DNA from 2 places in the Shewanella sp. MR-4 genome. Region 2 is predicted to be linked to the other one. Evidence: predicted binding sites of a transcription regulator. Region 2 holds the regulator's gene; the other holds the start of a gene.
What was found. Region 2 encodes FliA, which starts transcription of late flagellar genes. Its sites were predicted from a motif close to CTAAAGNTNNNNNNNNNNNNGCCGATA; they were not measured.
Positions count from the first base shown of each region.

Region 1: pomA (flagellar motor protein PomA) is a predicted target of FliA. The motif match lies at 6,252-6,278, and genes of this name have one in related genera.

Region 1 is NC_008321.1:3,251,483-3,260,909, forward strand. Features, by position in the region: gene SHEWMR4_RS14305 (DUF423 domain-containing protein) at 125-517, opposite strand; gene SHEWMR4_RS14310 (alpha/beta fold hydrolase) at 605-1,276, opposite strand; gene SHEWMR4_RS14315 (transcriptional regulator GcvA) at 1,257-2,168, opposite strand; gene SHEWMR4_RS14320 (hypothetical protein) at 2,345-2,578, shown strand; gene thiI (tRNA uracil 4-sulfurtransferase ThiI) at 2,730-4,184, opposite strand; gene SHEWMR4_RS14330 (flagellar motor protein MotB) at 4,401-5,321, opposite strand; gene pomA (flagellar motor protein PomA) at 5,325-6,092, opposite strand; gene xseB (exodeoxyribonuclease VII small subunit) at 6,408-6,647, shown strand; gene ispA ((2E,6E)-farnesyl diphosphate synthase) at 6,650-7,531, shown strand; gene dxs (1-deoxy-D-xylulose-5-phosphate synthase) at 7,553-9,421, shown strand.
Region 2 is NC_008321.1:1,503,326-1,512,752, forward strand. Features, by position in the region: gene flhA (flagellar biosynthesis protein FlhA) at 1-957, shown strand, start outside; gene flhF (flagellar biosynthesis protein FlhF) at 969-2,345, shown strand; gene SHEWMR4_RS06800 (MinD/ParA family protein) at 2,350-3,231, shown strand; gene SHEWMR4_RS06805 (RNA polymerase sigma factor FliA) at 3,224-3,937, shown strand; gene cheY (chemotaxis response regulator CheY) at 3,985-4,368, shown strand; gene SHEWMR4_RS06815 (protein phosphatase CheZ) at 4,382-5,119, shown strand; gene SHEWMR4_RS06820 (chemotaxis protein CheA) at 5,135-7,417, shown strand; gene SHEWMR4_RS06825 (protein-glutamate methylesterase/protein-glutamine glutaminase) at 7,436-8,554, shown strand; gene SHEWMR4_RS06830 (hypothetical protein) at 8,568-9,080, shown strand; gene SHEWMR4_RS06835 (ParA family protein) at 9,143-9,427, shown strand, end outside.

The sequences.
Region 1 (9,427 bases), 1.7 Mb from region 2:
CATGGCCGACTATCGATTTGGGCGCCAGTATAGCAATTTCAATACACAAAAGCCCGATTTGCTATCGGGCTTTTGTGTGATTGGCAGGGAGAACCAATGGCGCAATGGCTACGCCATACGAGCATTATGACTCGTTACCATCCACCACTTTATGGCGCCATACAGCCGCGGCCAGCAATAACCAACCTAAGAGGAAACAGCCACCGCCCATCGGCGTGATAGGGCCAAACCATTTGCTACCGACCAGCGCCAAACCGTAAAGCGAGCCAGAAAACAGCACAATACCGGCCATAAACAGGTACGCCGCCCAATCCAGCAAACGTGAGGTTAACCACTGCCCAGCAAAGGCCACGGCAATCAGCGCAAAGGTATGATAGAAGTGATATTGCACCCCCAGATTAAACACCTCAATCAGCTCAGGCGGTGCGACAGCCTTGAGTCCATGGGCGCCAAAGGCGCCTAGCGCGACCGCAAAAAATCCGCTTACTGCGGCGAGTAACAACAATCCTTTACGCATTTTTACCTCCAAAAACCAATAGGCTTTACGACAGACGACGCTCAGGCTGTAACGCCTGAGCGCTTTAGGCCACATTAAGAATAAGCATTAGCCAATAAATTTTGCTGATAAATCAACAGCCAATGCAAGGTTAGCCGCTTCGGTCGTGCCTGACGACTTTCTTGGGACAAAACTATGATCCCCATCGGCTAAGTATTCAATTTGAATATCGCGCTTAAGCGGCCAGCTAGGGATTTGCATCTTACCGCCAAACTTATCCCGCTCCCCTTGCAGCACTAATACGGGCACTTGGCAGTCGTTTAGGGGTTCTAACCTAGGTTCACCGCCCTTAAGCGGAATAAAGGGATAACCTAAACAAATGACGCTGTCGATACGGCTCGCTTGCACACTATCGCAGGCCAATAAAGCCGCCATGCGTCCGCCCATGGATTTGCCCATCAAGACCACACGCTTAACCATAGGCTGAGCGTGCGCCACATCGAGCATCTCGCTAAAACGGGCAAGCAACTTTGGCGCTCTGTCAGGGGGGCGCTTTTTACCATCCACGGCATTGGCCTGCATGTAGGGAAAGTTAAAGCGCATCACTTGAAACCCCTTGGCGACAAGACCTGCGGCCATTTGGCACATAAAGTCGGAGTCTCGATTCGCTCCCGCGCCGTGGGCAAATAAAATCAAGGTTTCTGATGGCTCGCCTTCTAACACATAGGCGTTTGAAGCAACATCCTCGTTGACCAAAGGATTATCCGGGCAACAACTCACTGCGTGACTCCTCGGCAAACATATCTAACATCCACTCACGAAACGCGACCACTTTACCGAGCTCGGCATGATTCTGTTGGCAGACGAGGTAATAAGCATCTTTACTCACTAACACTTCTTGGAATGGGCACACCAGTCGCCCCGCCTTAATATCGGGGCGAGCGAGTACGCTATAACCCAAGGCCACACCTTGGCCGTGGGCCGCCGCCTGCAAAACGAGGGAGGAATGACTGAAAATCGGCCCTTGGTTGACGTTGATATCGTGAATGCCACATTGTCTAAACCAAGCCTGCCAATCGTGGCGGCTCATATCGTGCAGCAGGGTGTGGTATTTTAAATCTTCCGGCTTTGATAACGGCTTAGGGCCGTTTAACAGCATGGGCGAACATACAGGGATCAGCACTTCATTGCGGAGTTTATCGGCGCGCAGTCCCGGCCAATTGCCTAAACCATAATAAATGGCGACGTCGACATCGTCGGTTAAGGAGCTGGCCTCTGTGTCAACCGCTTTAATTCGTACGTCAATGTCGGGATTTTTTTCACTAAACTTCGACAGGCGCGGCACCAGCCACTGAATCGCAAAACTGGGCGACATACTCACGGTCAACGAACCAATGGCGCTACGTGCGAGCAGCCTGTCGGTCGCATCCGCCAGTTGAGTGAAGATATCTTTAATATCGAGAAAATAGCTCTGACCTTCTTCGGTCAGCAGCAGCGAACGATTCTTTCGGCGAAATAATTTTAATCCGAGAAAATCTTCCAGCGCCTTAATTTGGTGACTCACCGCAGCCTGAGTCACAAACAATTCTTCAGCCGCTCGAGTAAAGCTCAAATGCCGTGCGGCGGCCTCAAATGCTTTAACCGCATTCAGTGGTGGTAAGCGTCTTGACATAGTGATCTCTATCTCAATTTTTAATTAGTTTTTCTAATCCGTATTGTTACATTTAATCGTTTGTAAAGGCCAGCGTTTTTGATTAAATTTTGCGCCAACGAAACACATGAGTTGGACAATCTCGAACGGGTGATGGGAATGTCTGACAGCAATACTTTGTCAGCCCGGAGGCGACTATGTTCAATTTAAAATCTGCTTTTGCATTAGTGTTAGTCAGCGCACTCAGTGCCAATGTCAGCGCAAATGTTATCGATGCAGAAATTATCATCGACACCAGTGATTTACAGGCCAGCATCAATGCCGAACTGACTGCGACGATGGAAAAAATGCATCAAGAAGCGCTGCAGGATCCTACCTTATTGCTTGCCGATGAAGTGTTACCGGCCCAGCAAGTGGTGAAGACCGAATAAATTGCACTGCTGAGCAGTAAAATAAAAGCCGCATTCCAATGCGGCTTTTTTGTATTCGTTTACCTGCTTATTGGCGCATTAAGGCCCCAATTCATGCGCATTAAGGCCAAAATTGACGTTTGGCCTTCGCACGAGCATTACTGGTTATCGCTTAAGGGCGGTAGACCTTAACATTATGATAACCTTGCTCAATCAGGTATAGCGCCTGTAATTTACTCATCACACCACGCTCACAGTACAACAGGTAAGTCTTCTGCTTATCGAGATCGGCAAACTGAGTCGCTAATTTGAAGAAAGGAATGCGCTTGATTTCCACGCCTTCAATCTCTAGCGGCTTGTTCTCTTCTTCCTCTGGGGCGCGAATATCAATCACCACTTCATTGGTGTCGATAGCAACAACGGTTTCAGTTTCAGTGATACGCGTATTCATTTGTTCTGCTATCTCCCTGATATCAATGACCACGGCCTGCTCAACGATACGGTCAATCAAGTCCTCAGAGAATTTAGTCTCCTCGGCCTCAACCTTGGCCAGTACCGCCTTCACGGTTGGCTTTTGCGAAATCACGCCGCAATATTCAGGCATAGATTTAGCAAAATCTTCGGTACCGATACGGCGACATTCGTTGATGATGTCCTGCTTGTCCATGGCGATCAGCGGGCGCAGGATCAGCATATCGGTGCAGCGGTCAATGACGTTTAAATTGGTTAAAGTTTGGCTCGATACTTGGCCTAAACTCTCACCTGTCACAATCGCCTGAATGCCCATACGCTCGGCAATACGCGCCGCGGTGCGCATCATCATACGCTTGAGCACCACGCCCATTTGACCGTTGTCGATTTTCTCTAAAATCTCGGCCACCACAGGCTCGAACGGCACAGATACAAACTTCACCTTGTGGGATTCACCATAGGTTTTCCACAAATGGTAAGCGACTTGTTTCACGCCAATTTCATGCTGCGCACCGCCGAGGTTGAAGAAACAGTAATGGGTACGAGCGCCCTTCTTAATAAATTGGTAGCTCGACACGCCTGAGTCAAAACCGCCCGAAATCAAAGACAACACATCTTCCTGTGTCGCCATTGGGAAGCCGCCTAAGCCTTCGATACGCTTAGTCACCATATACAGTTTATCGCCCTCGATTTCGAGGTTAACTGTCACTTCTGGGTTCTTTAAACGCACGCCAATCGCATCGGTAAACTGGTTTAAACCACCACCGACATAACGCTCGACTTCGATAGAGTTAAAATCGTGGGAGCCAGTACGTTTGACGCGCACACAGAAGGTTTTACCGGCAATTTGGTCACGGTAAACGGGTAAGACTTGCTGGTAGATATCGTCGACTGAGGTAAAGCTGTATTCATCCACTTGCACCACATGGGCGATCCCAGGAATACAGGCTAAACGCTCACCAAAGGCCTGAGCTAATTCAGGTTTATCATTTGGCACCTTTACCCAAATACGGTCCCATTGACGTTGCACTTTGGCATCTTCATCAACTTTTTTGAGCACGTTACGGATGTTGGTTTCAAGCATTTTGGTGAAGCGCATGCGCACGGGCTTGCTCTTCATCATGATTTCTGGGTACAGCTTTACAATAAACTTCATGGGATTTCCGCGGGCAATTTTGTAAACAGCAAAATTGGTTAAAAGAATAATCGCCGGATTATAACAAACTCACGGCGATTGGCGCACCTGTTTCAACACTCGGGCTGCTCGTGGCGTGCGCTTATGCACAGTTGAACTTATAGTCAAAAAATCACAAATAAAAAAGCCGTGAGCAAGTCACGGCGTTTTTATCGAATCACAGGTTTGGATTAAGAGCTATTTACCTACTTGAATTTCTTCGGATTCTTTGGCTTTACCCTGTTCAATGGCAATCTCAACACGACGATTTCGTGCGCGGTTTTCAGGTGAGTCATTAGGCACGATTGGATTATTCGACGCCATACCGACCACTTTCATCCGCTTAGGATCGAAGCCCTTCACTTGCAGCAGCACATCTGCCACCGCCACAGCGCGTTTGCTGGAGAGATCCCAGTTCGAGCTATAAAGCTCATCGCTTATCTGCATATCATCGGTGTAACCCGATACCGTGATGATCCCCGGCACATCTTTTAGCAATTCACCGACCGAGCGCACCACGGGTTTAAATCGCGGCTGCAGGAAGCCAGATCCTGAGGCAAATGAGCCCTTCTCACGGATACGGATAATGATTTGCTGCCCAAGTGACTCAATTTCGATCGCCCCATCGGTGATCTCATTATTGAGTTCCTGTGCCATTTTCTTCACTTGCTGATTGATTTTATCCTGCGCCGCTGCGGCTTCGGCTTTTACCGCATCCGCCGTTTCTTGCGCCGTCGCCGAGGCTTCACCGCCCCGCTGCGAACCATTTTGCTGCTGCACACCACCCGCGCTATCGTCTTCGCCCGCTTGATAATCCAAAACGGGTTCAGTCATTTCATTGGTTTGTTGGTTAATGATTTCAATCGGCGTGGGATCGGGGCGGCCAGGACGAAACTCCAAAGCAATCACAGACGTCCCCTTAGGAATATCTTTGACTTCGACCTTATTTTGCACCCCGAAGGCATACTTCATCGAGCCTGCAATCTGCTTAAACTTCATCACGTCCATTTCGGAGAATGACAGCAGCAGCACGAAGAAACACATCAAGAGGGACATCAAATCGGCAAATGTTGCCAACCAGAGCGGCGCTCCGGGCGGTGGACAGTTGCACTTAGCCATGGGCTACTCTCCGTCCGTTGTATCGATTTTCCGCTGTTTTTCAGCAAGATAATTCTTTAAGAAACCTTCAATTACCCGTGGGTTTTGGCCATCTTGAATGGCTAATACCGCATCCATAATCAGGTTGCGGTTAAGCATTTCTTCACCCATGCGAAGGGTGAGTTTGTCGGCGATAGGAATCGCTACCATGTTAGCCACCACGGCGCCATACAATGTGGTTAACAAGGCAACCGCCATAGAGGGACCAATCGATTTTGGATCTGACATGTTGGATAACATGGCCACCAAGCCCACAAGGGTACCAATCATCCCCATAGCTGGGCCAACGTCACCAAAGGCCCTAAAAATGGCAATCCCATTGCGGTGGCGCTCTTCGGTGAGGGCAATGTCTTTTTCCAGTGCGGCACGCACCACTTCGCCATCGTGACCATCGACCAACATATCGACGGCTTTTTGCATAAAACTGTTGGAAATTTGCGCTTCTTCGAGGGCTAGGAATCCGCCTTTACGGGCGGCGTCCGCCATAGTCACGGACTGCTCGATAAGATCTTCAGGCTTATCAATCTTAAACATAAAGGCTTTGATGGCGATTTTTACCGCACCGAAAAACTGTTTCAGATTGAATTTCATCATGACGACGAAGAAAGAACCACCAAATACGATGAAGATAGAGGGCACGTCGATAAAAATTGCAATGCCGCCGCTGGTCATCATAGCCCAAAGGATAAAACCAAAGCCCCCGACTAGTCCTATAACTGTAGCTAAATCCACAACGGCTCCTCAATATTCGGTATAAACGACATGATACTGACTCTATTCGCAAAATAATACAAAATGTCATCCGCATAGGGATTACACTTTGTGTTTTAACCTGAGCCTTACTCTATGATGTCAAAGGATGATTATAAGCATAATGCTATTATTGTCATTTATCGGACAAGCACTAAGCAAGTTTAGCGACAATTTCTATTTTCTGAAAAAAATTCAGCAACAAAGCGTGCTATTGAGCAAATATCCGTCGACTGAATTTGACCCTTGAGTCGCCCTGATATACCTTGTGTCCGCTCTTTCAAAGGAATTATTAACGTGGCGAAGAAACCCGAAAATCTCAGTTTTGAAGAATCCCTTGGTGAACTCGAGCGCATCGTTGCCGAATTAGAACAGGGCGATGTCTCTCTGGATGATGCGTTAAAACAATTTGAACGTGGCATCAATCTGGTGCGTAACAGCCAAGCAAAACTCGAGCAAGCTCAGCAAAAAGTGGCCATTTTACTCAAGCAGGATGAAAATGCGCCCCTCTCTCCCTATGCCGTTGAGGGCGAATAAGCGTGTTAGTCAATGCAATAAAAGAATATCAACTACGGGTTGATGACCAATTAAAACAACGTTTCAGCACACTCGAAGACACTGCGCCACAATTAAAGGCCGCCATGAGCCACGGCGCACTGTTAGGTGGCAAGCGTATTCGTCCCTTTTTGGTTTACAGTGTGGGGCAAATGTTTGGCGTGCCGCTCGAAAAGCTCGATGCCTGCGCCGCCGCCATTGAATGTATTCATGCTTATTCGTTAATCCATGACGATTTACCCGCCATGGACGATGACGACCTTCGTCGTGGTCAGCCCACAGTGCATATCGCCTTCGATGAGGCGACCGCCATCCTTGCTGGGGATGCTCTGCAAACCTTAGCCTTTGAAATTGTTACCGAAGCAGTAACTGGGATCAGCAGCGAGCAACATATCGCTATGGTGAGAGCGCTGGCCAAAGCCTCGGGTTACCGTGGTATGTGTGGCGGCCAAGCGATTGACTTAGCCTCAACCGATAAGCTCATTGACCTTAAGGCCCTAACTCAACTCCACAATATGAAAACGGGCGCCCTTATCAGCTGCGCCGTTGAGTTAGCCTTGATTGCCGCTAATGCGCCAAAAGATGAATATCAGACTATGATAGAATTTGCCCATGCGGTAGGACTTGCCTTCCAAGTGCAAGACGATATTCTGGACATCATTGCCACCACGGAAGAACTCGGCAAACCCCAAGGCTCAGACGCCGAGTCCAATAAGAGTACTTTTCCGCAACTACTTGGACTGCAAGGCGCCAAAGATACCGCCGCGCAACTGATCCAAGAGGCACTATCAGCGCTGGCTAAATTGCCATACAATAGCCAGTTAATCGCAGACTTCGCCCGCTATATCATTGAGCGAAGAATATAATAAGAGACGAAGTATCTCGCTATGAGTTTGGACATTTCACAGTTTCCCGTGTTGGCTCAGGCCAACACTCCTAATGAACTCCGCCAGCTTCCTCAGGCCCTGTTACCTCAATTGGCCGATGAGTTGCGGGAGTTTCTTCTTAAGTCCGTTGGCATGTCCAGCGGACATTTTGCCTCTGGACTCGGCACAGTCGAACTGACTGTTGCCCTGCATTATGTCTATAACACCCCGTTTGATCGTTTGATTTGGGACGTTGGCCACCAAGCCTATCCCCATAAAATCCTCACCGGTCGCCGCGACAGAATGCACACCATTAGGCAAAAGAACGGTTTACACCCTTTCCCTTGGCGGGAAGAAAGTGAATACGACACCTTTAGCGTCGGACACTCCGGAACATCCATCAGTGCCGCATTAGCCATGGCCGTTGCCGCCGAAAAAGAACAGGCTGGACGCAAAGTGGTCGCCGTCATTGGCGATGGCGCCATGACGGGCGGTATGGTGTTCGAGGCCATGAATCACGCGGGTGATTTGCACAACGATATGCTGATGGTGCTGAACGATAACGAAATGTCGATTTCAGAAAACGTCGGCGCGCTCAACAATCACTTAGCGCAGTTGATGTCGGGCCGCCTCTACACCACGATTCGTGAAAGCAGTAAGAAAGTGCTCAAGGGCATGCCGGTCATCAAAGAGATGGCCAAGCGCACCGAAGAACACCTTAAAGGCATGGTTGTACCTGGCACTCTGTTTGAAGAGTTAGGCTTTAACTATATCGGCCCGATCGATGGCCACGATGTCGATGCCTTAGTGGAAACCCTGCGTAATATGCGCTCTCTAAAGGGACCACAAGTGCTACACATCATGACCAAAAAAGGTCGTGGTTATGAACCGGCCGAAAAAGATCCTATCGGTTGGCACGCAGTACCTAAATTTGACCCGTCACAGTTTAAGAAGCCAGCCACTAAGCCGGGCCTGCCGACCTTCTCCCAAGTGTTTGGCAAATGGTTATGTGATATTGCCGAACAGGACGAAAAAGTCTTAGGCATTACCCCTGCCATGCGTGAAGGTTCTGGCATGGTGGAGTTTTCGCAGCGCTTCCCGAAACAATATTTCGATGCCGCCATTGCCGAGCAACATGCAGTGACCCTAGGGGCCGGATTTGCCTGTGAAGGCTTTAAGCCCGTGGTCGCCATTTACTCGACCTTCCTGCAACGGGGTTATGATCAACTGATCCACGATGTGGCACTGCAGCGCTTGCCTGTATTGTTCGCCATTGACCGTGGCGGTATCGTCGGTGCCGACGGCCCAACTCACCAAGGGGCATTCGATTTAAGCTTTATGCGCTGCATCCCGAATATGGTGATCATGGCGCCATCGGATGAAAATGAATGTCGCCAAATGCTCTATACCGGTTATTGCTATGATGCAGGTCCGAGCGCGGTGCGTTATCCAAGGGGCAGCGCCACTGGCGCGACTCAGGTAGAAGCCATGACGGCGCTGCCAATCGGTAAAGGCGTGATTAAGCGTTTAGGTAAACGTATCGCCATGCTGAACTTTGGTACCACCTTAGCCGCCGCCTTAACCGCCGCAGAAAGCTTAGACGCCACCGTCGTCGATATGCGCTTTGTGAAGCCATTAGATGTGGATTTGGTTAAAGAGATGGCGCAAACCCACGATGTGCTCGTGACAGTGGAAGAAAACGCCATTATGGGCGGCGCGGGCTCTGGTGTATTAGAACTGCTGCAAAAGCTTAAAATGCCCAAACCTGTGCTGCAAATCGGCCTACCCGATGAGTTTATTAAACATGGCTCTCCAGAAGAAGTGACCCATGATTTGCAACTCGATGCCGAAGGTATGTTAGCGCAAATTAATGCCTTTCTTGCCGATTGAGTGTTG
Region 2 (9,427 bases):
GGGCAAGGTGGTGAATTACTAAGTCGGATCAAAGGGGTACGTAAAAAGCTTTCTCAAGAGCTGGGCTTCTTGGTGCCTGCGGTACATATTCGTGACAACCTCGATTTATCACCCAATGCCTATCGCATCTCGTTAATGGGCGTGGTGGTTGGAGAGGCGGATATTCGCCATGACTGCGAACTCGCCATCAACCCAGGCCAAGTTTACGGTAAGCTCGATGGTATCGAAACGCGTGATCCTGCCTTTGGTCTCGAAGCCGTGTGGATTGCCCCTGAGCTGCGTGAACATGCACAAACCTTAGGTTATACCGTGGTGGATGCCGCGACAGTGGTGGCTACCCATATCAGCCAAATATTGACGAATAACGCGGCGAAACTCTTAGGCTATGAAGAAGTGCAACAACTGATGGATATGCTTGCCAAGCATTCGCCTAAGCTGGTGGATGGCTTTATTCCTGATGTGATGCCGCTTGGAAATGTCGTAAAAGTGATGCAAAACCTATTAAATGAAGGAGTTTCTGTCAGAGACTTGCGTACCATAGTGCAAACTTTGTTAGAATACGGCACTAAGAGTAACGATACTGAAGTGTTAACGGCGGCAGTACGTATCGCATTGAAGCGCATGATAGTTCAAGAGATCTCGGGTCCTGAACTTGAAATACCTGTCATAACTTTGGCGCCAGAGTTGGAACAGATGTTGCATCAGTCAATGCAAGCAACCGGTGGCGATGGCCCAAATATCGAACCTGGTCTTGCGGAGCGTATGCAGCAATCCTTAGCGGATGCCGCTCAAAAGCAAGAAATGGTTGGTCAGCCCGCTATTTTGCTAACGTCAGGTATGTTACGTGCGACACTGTCTCGCTTTGTTAAATATACTATTCCTAATCTCAGAGTGATTTCTTACCAAGAAATCCCCGATGAAAAGCAAATACGCATAGTGTCTGCCGTCGGCCAGTAGAGGACGCATAAGTGAAGATTAAACGTTTTTTTGCCAAAGACATGCGTGCTGCACTGGCCCAAGTGAAGGACACGCTCGGCTCCGATGCCGTGATTATGTCGAATAAAAAGGTCAATGGTGGCATTGAGATTGTGGCCGCCGTTGATTACGACGAGCCCAAAGCGAAGGCGCCTGCCGCTGCACCGACTTTTATGGATGTGAGTGATGACTTAGTATCGCTCGGTGCTAAAGCGCCGATTCGTGCTGAAACTAAGTTAAAACCATCGGCGCCAGCGGACTCTCTCCAGGCATTGCTCGAGAAGCAACAAAGCCGTTTAAACCAACAGCTCACCCATCAACAGCAAGACGCCGAACTGCCTGCGTGGGCTAAAGGATTACAAGCACCTGTGGCACCTAAAGCTGAGCGTCGCGATATGGGCAATCCTTTCGATAAGAAACCGCAGAGCTCGCCAAAGCAAAATGCGGATCTCGAAGCCATGCGCGATGAATTATCATCCTTACGTAATTTGTTGACCCATCAGGTTTCAGCATTGATGACTGAGCATAAAAAACGTATCGACCCTGTCGGTGCCATGCTGGAGTCAAAGTTGCTGGAAGCCGAGTTTTCTCCAGCTGTCGCGAACAAGTTAGCGGCGCTCAGTCAACACTATACCCCTGCAGAATTAGTTCGTGCACTGCCACAAAGTCTAGCGAATATGCTTGATAACCAAGGTGATGATATCGTTAAGCAAGGTGGTGTTGTTGCGCTGGTAGGTCCAACTGGAGTCGGTAAAACTACGTCATTAGCTAAATTAGCTGCACGCTTTGCGGCCCATCATGGTGCGGATCAAGTGGCTTTGATTACCACAGACCATTATCGTATTGGCGCCTATGAGCAATTGGCCACCTATGGCAAAATTATGGGTTGTCCAGTCAAACAAGCCCATGACCTTGCTGAACTAGAACAAATTCTGTATCAGTTCAGAAATCGCAAGCTAGTATTGATAGATACCGCGGGTATGGGTCAACGAGATATGCGGCTTTACCAGCAACTTGATAATTTAACTGCAAATAGCAGAATACCTATCCGCAGTTATCTGGTACTGTCTGCCACAGGACAGCGCCGCGTGCTGCAAGATGCTGTAAATCACTTTAAACGCATTCCCTTATCTGGTGTTGTACTCACCAAACTCGATGAATCCGTGTCTTTAGCGGGCGCATTAAGTGTGTTGATCCAAAGTGGGTTGCCATTAAGTTATGTTACGGATGGGCAGCGAGTGCCCGAAGATATGAAAGTCGCCGATACCTTACTGCTCGCTGAGCAGGCATTAGCGGCCTTAGAAAACACTGAAGAACAATCGTTACCAGACACAGCGTGGTCAGATAATATGACCTGTGCATTTGAGTAGAGTTATGACCCTGGATCAAGCAAGTGGTTTACGTATGATGAATCAACCCTATAACGAAAAAGTGAAAGTAATCGCGGTTACGGGTGGTAAAGGTGGCGTGGGTAAAACCAGTGTGTCCATCAATACCGCTGTAGCATTAGCCGAAAAGGGCAAGCGTGTCTTAGTGCTTGATGCCGACTTAGGCTTGGCAAACGTCGATGTCATGTTAGGGATCCGTGCTGAACGTAACCTTTCCCATGTACTCTCAGGCGATGCTGAGCTGGATGATATTATTGTCCGTGGTCCTAAGGGCATAGGCATTGTCCCCGCGACCTCGGGTACTCAAGGCATGGTAGAGTTGAGCCCTGCGCAACATGCGGGCTTAATTCGTGCTTTCAGTGAGATGCGTACCCAGTTTGATATTCTCATCGTGGATACTGCCGCGGGGATTTCTGACATGGTACTCAGTTTCTCTCGCGCGTCACAGGATGTGTTGGTTGTTGTTTGTGACGAGCCAACCTCCATCACTGACGCTTATGCGTTAATCAAAATTCTCAGCCGTGAACACGGCGTTTTCCGCTTTAAAATTGTTGCGAATATGGTGCGCAGTTTACGCGAAGGTATGGAATTGTTTGCTAAACTCAGTAAAGTGACCGACAGATTCTTGGACGTGGCACTTGAACTGGTTGCGACCATTCCATTTGATGAAAACCTTCGCAAATCAGTGCGTAAACAAAAGTTAGTGGTTGAGGCTTATCCTAAGTCTCCAGCTGCGATAGCGTACCATGGCCTAGCGAATAAGATCATGAGTTGGCCAGTACCACAGCAACCTGGTGGGCATTTGGAGTTTTTCGTTGAGCGTTTAGTTCAGCGACCAGATTTTCAAGAGGAAAAAACGAGTGAATAAAGCCGCAGCGTATACTTGTTTAGACAGTAAAACGTCAATCGTTGAACAGTATGCACCGTTGGTTAAAAGAATTGCACATCACTTGCTTGCCAGATTACCTGCCTCAGTGCAGCTCGATGACTTGCTTCAAGCGGGGATGATGGGGTTATTAGAAGCATCATCCAAGTTTGATGGTGGCAAAGGTGCAAAGTTTGAAACCTTCGCCGGCATAAGGATCCGTGGCGCCATGTTGGATGAGATCCGTCGTGGCGATTGGGTTCCCCGTTCTGTTCATCGTAATAATCGTCGAGTTGCTCAAGCCATTGATGAGTTAGAGCAAGTGTTGGGTCGTGATGCTCGCGACACAGAAATTGCAGAAAAACTTGATATGACGCTCGATGAGTACCATCATATTCTTAACGATGTTTCTGTTGGTAAAATCATAGGGATAGAAGACTTAGGCGTATCACAGGATATACTCACTCCGAGCGATAATGTGAGTGATGGTACATTTGAAGCACTAGCAGAGACCCAGTTTCATTCAGCATTAGTAGAGGCGATAAAATTATTGCCCGAAAGAGATGCGCTAGTGCTATCGTTATACTACGATGAAGCATTGAATTTAAAAGAAATTGGCGCCATTCTTGAGGTGAGCGAGTCGCGAGTTAGCCAGATATTAAGTCAGGCAATGTTGCGACTCAAAGGCAAACTCAAGCATTGGACATAAGTATAATTATTTATTGAGCACAGAATGTCAGCTCACCGGAGGAAACCTTGGACAAGAATATGAAGATTCTCATCGTTGATGACTTTTCGACAATGAGACGTATCATCAAGAACTTGTTGCGAGACTTGGGATTTAACAATACCCAAGAAGCAGACGACGGCTCAACCGCGCTGCCTATGCTACAGAAGGGCGACTTTGATTTTGTCGTGACAGACTGGAACATGCCAGGTATGCAGGGTATTGATTTGCTTAAGGCTATTAGAGCCGATGATTCCCTAAAACATTTGCCCGTGTTAATGGTTACCGCCGAAGCAAAACGTGAACAAATTATTGCTGCCGCACAAGCCGGTGTTAACGGCTATGTGGTTAAGCCTTTTACCGCAGCAACACTAAAAGAGAAGTTAGATAAAATATTCGAACGACTCGCTTAAGCAGGGATGAGCTATGAAGTCACAAACATCAGGGCTCATTACGCTCGAGAAGGCTCAGCGTTTAGTTGAATTATTAAGCGCGAATGAACAAGCTCAAGCAGATGATTTATTTAGGGAACTCGCGGCTCCACTCCAAAGGGAGCTCTTTGATGAAGTTGGCAAATTGACTAGACAACTTCATAGCGCATTAATGGATTTTCAAGTTGACAATCGTTTGGTTGAACTCGCGAATACCGAAATTCCCGATGCTAAGGAACGGCTAAGTTATGTCATCGACATGACAGAACAAGCCGCGAATAAAACCATGGATGCGGTAGAAGAGTGCTTGCCGCTCGCAAATGCATTAACGGCGAATATTCAGCAAGTGATGCCATCTTGGGATAAGTTGATGCGGCGTGAAATTGCCCTGAGCGATTTTAAAGCACTTTGCCACAATGTGCAGCATTTGATGTCACGTAGCGAATTGGATTCCAATCGCTTACGCGAATTGCTCAACCAGATTTTGATGGCGCAGGATTTTCAGGACCTGACTGGACAAATGATCCGGCGGGTGATCGATCTAGTGATGGAAGTTGAAAGTAATCTGGTGTCTATGCTGACAGTATTTGGTGAGCAACCCGTGATTGAGAGTCAGATTACTCAGAAAAATAATATTGAAGCTGAAGGACCGATAATGAATGCCGAGCTTCGTCAAGACGTCGTTACCGGTCAAGATGAAGTCGATGATCTGCTATCGAGTCTGGGTTTCTAACTGGGAGTCAATTTGATGGCCTTTGATGTAGATGAAGAGATACTCCAGGACTTTTTAATTGAAGCGGGCGAAATTCTTGAGTTGCTGCAAGAGCAGCTGGTCGCGCTTGAAAACAATCCTGATGATACTAACTTGCTAAATGCCATTTTCAGGGGGTTTCATACTGTAAAGGGCGGTGCGGGTTTCCTTAGTCTCACTCCCATGGTGGATGTCTGTCACGAAGCAGAAAACACCTTCGATTTATTACGCACAGGCAAGCGCAGTGTCTCCGCCGAGTTAATGGACATCATTCTTCAAGCTGTCGATGCGATTAACACTATGTTTGCTCAAACCCAACAAGGCGAGCAACAAGATCCCGCCGATCCTGCATTATTGGCTAAATTAAAAATGCTGAGCTCCGGTGAGCCGCTTCCTTCCGAATCAGGCCAAAGTCATGCCGAAGCTGAGTCACTGCCTGAACCAGAACCTGTTATAGAAACTGTGGTTGAAGTCGCCGCAGTTGAAGAAATGCCGATTGAGAAGTCAGAGCTATCAGATTCCAGTATTGATGAAATCGATGAAGCGGAGTTTGAAGCATTACTCGATGCACTGCACGGCGCCGGAAAAGGCCCCGGAGTTTCTGCGCCACAAGCAGATGCTGCCCCTGCGGTGCAAAATGTCAGCAAACCTCAAGCGACATCCGCAAGCGCTAGCGATGATATTACCGATGACGAGTTTGAAGCGCTGCTCGATGAGCTGCACGGTTCTGGCAAGTTTAAAGGTAAAGTGGAAGAGCCTGCCAAGCCAAAAGTTGAAGCAGTTGTCGCTGCACCAAAGCCTGCCGCTCCAGCTGTTGATTCGGACGAAATCACTGAAGATGAGTTTGAGCGTCTCCTCGATGAATTACACGGTAAAGGCGGTGCACCTGCAAAAGTGACTGCGAAAGCCGAATCTGCTCCAGCTAAAACCGAGCCCGCTAAAGCGCCTCCAAGTGCCGTCGCGCCTTCAACGCCTGCCGCTCCTAAAGCCAGTGTTGCTGCACCAGCAACACCTCCTGCGGTAAAAGCCAAAACTGATGTGGCGGTTGCTGAAAAAGCCCCTGCTAAAGCAGCGGCAGCAGCCTCTGCTAACGTACCTCAAGGCGAGACAACTGTTCGCGTCGATACCGCGAGACTCGACCAAATCATGAACATGGTCGGTGAGTTAGTGTTAGTGCGTAACCGCTTATTGAGTTTAGGCATTAGTCGTGATGACGAAGAAATGTCTAAGGCGCTAGCGAATTTAGACTTGGTGACAGCAGATTTGCAGGGCGCTGTGATGAAAACGCGCATGCAACCCATCAAGAAAGTCTTTGGTCGCTTCCCTCGGGTTGTACGCGATTTAGCTCGTACTCTGAATAAAGAAATTGATTTAGTCCTCGTGGGCGAAGAGACCGACCTCGATAAAAACTTAGTTGAGGCGCTCGCTGATCCGTTAGTGCACTTAGTGCGAAACTCGGTAGATCATGGCATTGAGATGCCTAATGACCGTGAGGCCAGCGGCAAACCAAGAACAGGCACCATCACTCTGTCTGCAAGCCAAGAGGGTGACCATATCCTGCTGAAAATCGAAGACGATGGCGCGGGTATGGATCCTGAAAAGTTAAAGCAAATTGCCATCAAGCGTGGGGTACTCGATGAGGATACCGCGGCGCGGATGACTGACAGTGAAGCTTATAACCTGATTTTTGCGCCTGGCTTCTCGACGAAAGTGGAGATTTCAGATATTTCCGGCCGTGGTGTTGGGATGGACGTGGTGAAAACCCGTATTACCCAACTTAACGGAACCGTGCATATCGACTCGATGAAAGGCAAAGGCACCATACTTGAGATTAAAGTGCCGCTGACCTTGGCGATTATGCCGACCTTAATGGTAGACGTTGCCAAGCAGGTGTTTGCATTGCCCTTATCCAGTGTGAATGAGATTTTCCATCTCGATCTCACCAAGACCAATATTGTCGATGGACAACTCACTGTGATTGTCCGCAACAAGGCCGTACCGCTTTTCTATCTGGAGCAGTGGTTACATCGCAATAGAACCAGCTTTAAACATGGTGACAAGAAACACGGCCATGTGGTGATTGTACAACTGGGGATGATGCAAATTGGTTTTGTTGTTGATGCTTTAATTGGACAAGAAGAAGTGGTGATTAAACCCTTGGGAGCATTGTTGCATGGCACGCCGGGTATGGCGGGGGCGACAATCACATCCGACGGTGGCATTGCCCTCATCTTGGATGTCCCAGGATTATTAAAGCACTATGCGAAAAATAAAAGTTAGTTTCCAATAAGGAATGGAATGGCCATTAAAGTATTAGTCGTTGATGACTCAAGTTTTTTTAGACGACGTGTTAGTGAAATAGTCAATCAAGATCCTGAACTGGAAGTGATCGCAACGGCCTCTAACGGGGCCGAAGCGGTGAAGATGGCTGCCGAACTTAATCCGCAAGTCATTACAATGGACATTGAAATGCCTGTAATGGATGGTATTACTGCTGTCCGTGAGATTATGGCGAAGTGTCCAACGCCTATCTTGATGTTTTCTTCATTGACCCATGATGGTGCCAAGGCCACGCTTGATGCCCTTGATGCGGGGGCGCTTGATTTTCTACCTAAGCGATTCGAAGATATCGCGACCAATAAAGATGACGCTATTTTGCTATTGCAGCAAAGAGTCAAGGCTTTAGGTCGTCGCCGGATTTTCCGTCCTGTGGTACGTCCTACCACACCAACGCCGCCACCTCGTTCGAGTGCGAGTTCAGTATTAGGTGGGGTATCGACACATACGCAGCCTGCACCAGTTCGTTCTTCACATGCTGCATCTATTCGTCCAAGTGGTAAACAATATAAGTTATTGCTGATAGGCACATCGACGGGCGGGCCTGTTGCTTTGCAGAAAATTTTGACTCAGTTCCCCGCAAATTATCCGCATCCTATTTTGCTTATCCAGCATATGCCAGCGGCCTTTACGCCAGCCTTTGCGAATCGTTTAAATGGTTTGTGTAAGATTGAAGTCAAAGAAGCGGCGAATGGTGATGTATTGCGTCCAGGATGCGCGTATTTAGCGCCTGGCGGGATGCAAATGATGGTTGAGCGGACAGGTGTCACGGGCCGTGTCAAAGTGTTGGCAGGAAGCGCTGAGATGAATTACAAGCCCTGTGTTGATATCACCTTTGCTTCTGCCTCAAAAGCCTTTGGCGGTGATGTGCTGGCGGTAGTGTTGACAGGAATGGGAGCCGACGGCCGCGAAGGTGCGCGTATGCTGAAATCCGCGGGCGCGACCATTTGGGCACAGGATGAAGCGAGTTGTGTGGTTTATGGTATGCCGCAGGCGGTGGCCAGTGCCGGTATAGCTACTCAGTCTATTTCGCTGGACAATATGGCTGAGTCGATTTTAAAAGAGTCTGCGCGTGGCTAAGTCCAAGACACAGATAAGCACAAATATGCTGCTTATCATTGTGTTAATGGCAATCGCTATATTGTGCCTAGCCGCGTTAAGTCTCGATTATCATCGAAAAATCATGGCATTACGCGATGATGTAAAGCGATTAGAATCGACACAGATTTTGCTTATGGTACCGGATGAACAAGCTCAGGCGATTGCGTCTTGGCTCGCTTCCCATCCGGATCAAACCAAAGCGATGTTAAAGCTGGCTTCACCCGGAGAGCAAAAGGCGGTGACTTTAGGCCCCGAGACTTTTTCGGCACCCGAAACGAAAATTCCGCCAACGCTCGAGAAACCAGCTGATGATAAACCGTTGCAGCAAGCCACGGTAGATCCTGTGCCTGAATCATTGCGGCCAGAGACCTCATCTGTCCTATCGACGGCAGCGCAATCTCAATCGAATAATGTGCCTGTGGTGATTTCAGAAAATGCCGATGGGGTGAAAGTGATTAGTTTGCCTAATGGTGGCATTAGAGTCACCACGAGGGAAGGCGAGTAATGTTTGTGTTACGCAAACCTGCATATGAATAGCCGAAAATCAACATTTAAGAGGTCAGTTCTTTGAAAGTCTGGACCATTGCGAACCAAAAAGGTGGGGTTGGAAAAACCACTTCAGTAGCCAGTTTAGCGGGCGCGCTCGCTAAACGGGGTAAACGTGTACTGATGATTGATACCGATCCCCATGCATCGCTTGGTTATTACCTTGGAATAGACTCTGAAGAGGTACCCGGTTCGCTATTTGATGTGTTTGTCGCGCATAAGAACTTGAGTTCTGACTTAGTGAAGTCCCACATAGTGCCCACCTTAGTCGATGGCTTAGATTTACTGCCCGCGACTATGGCATTA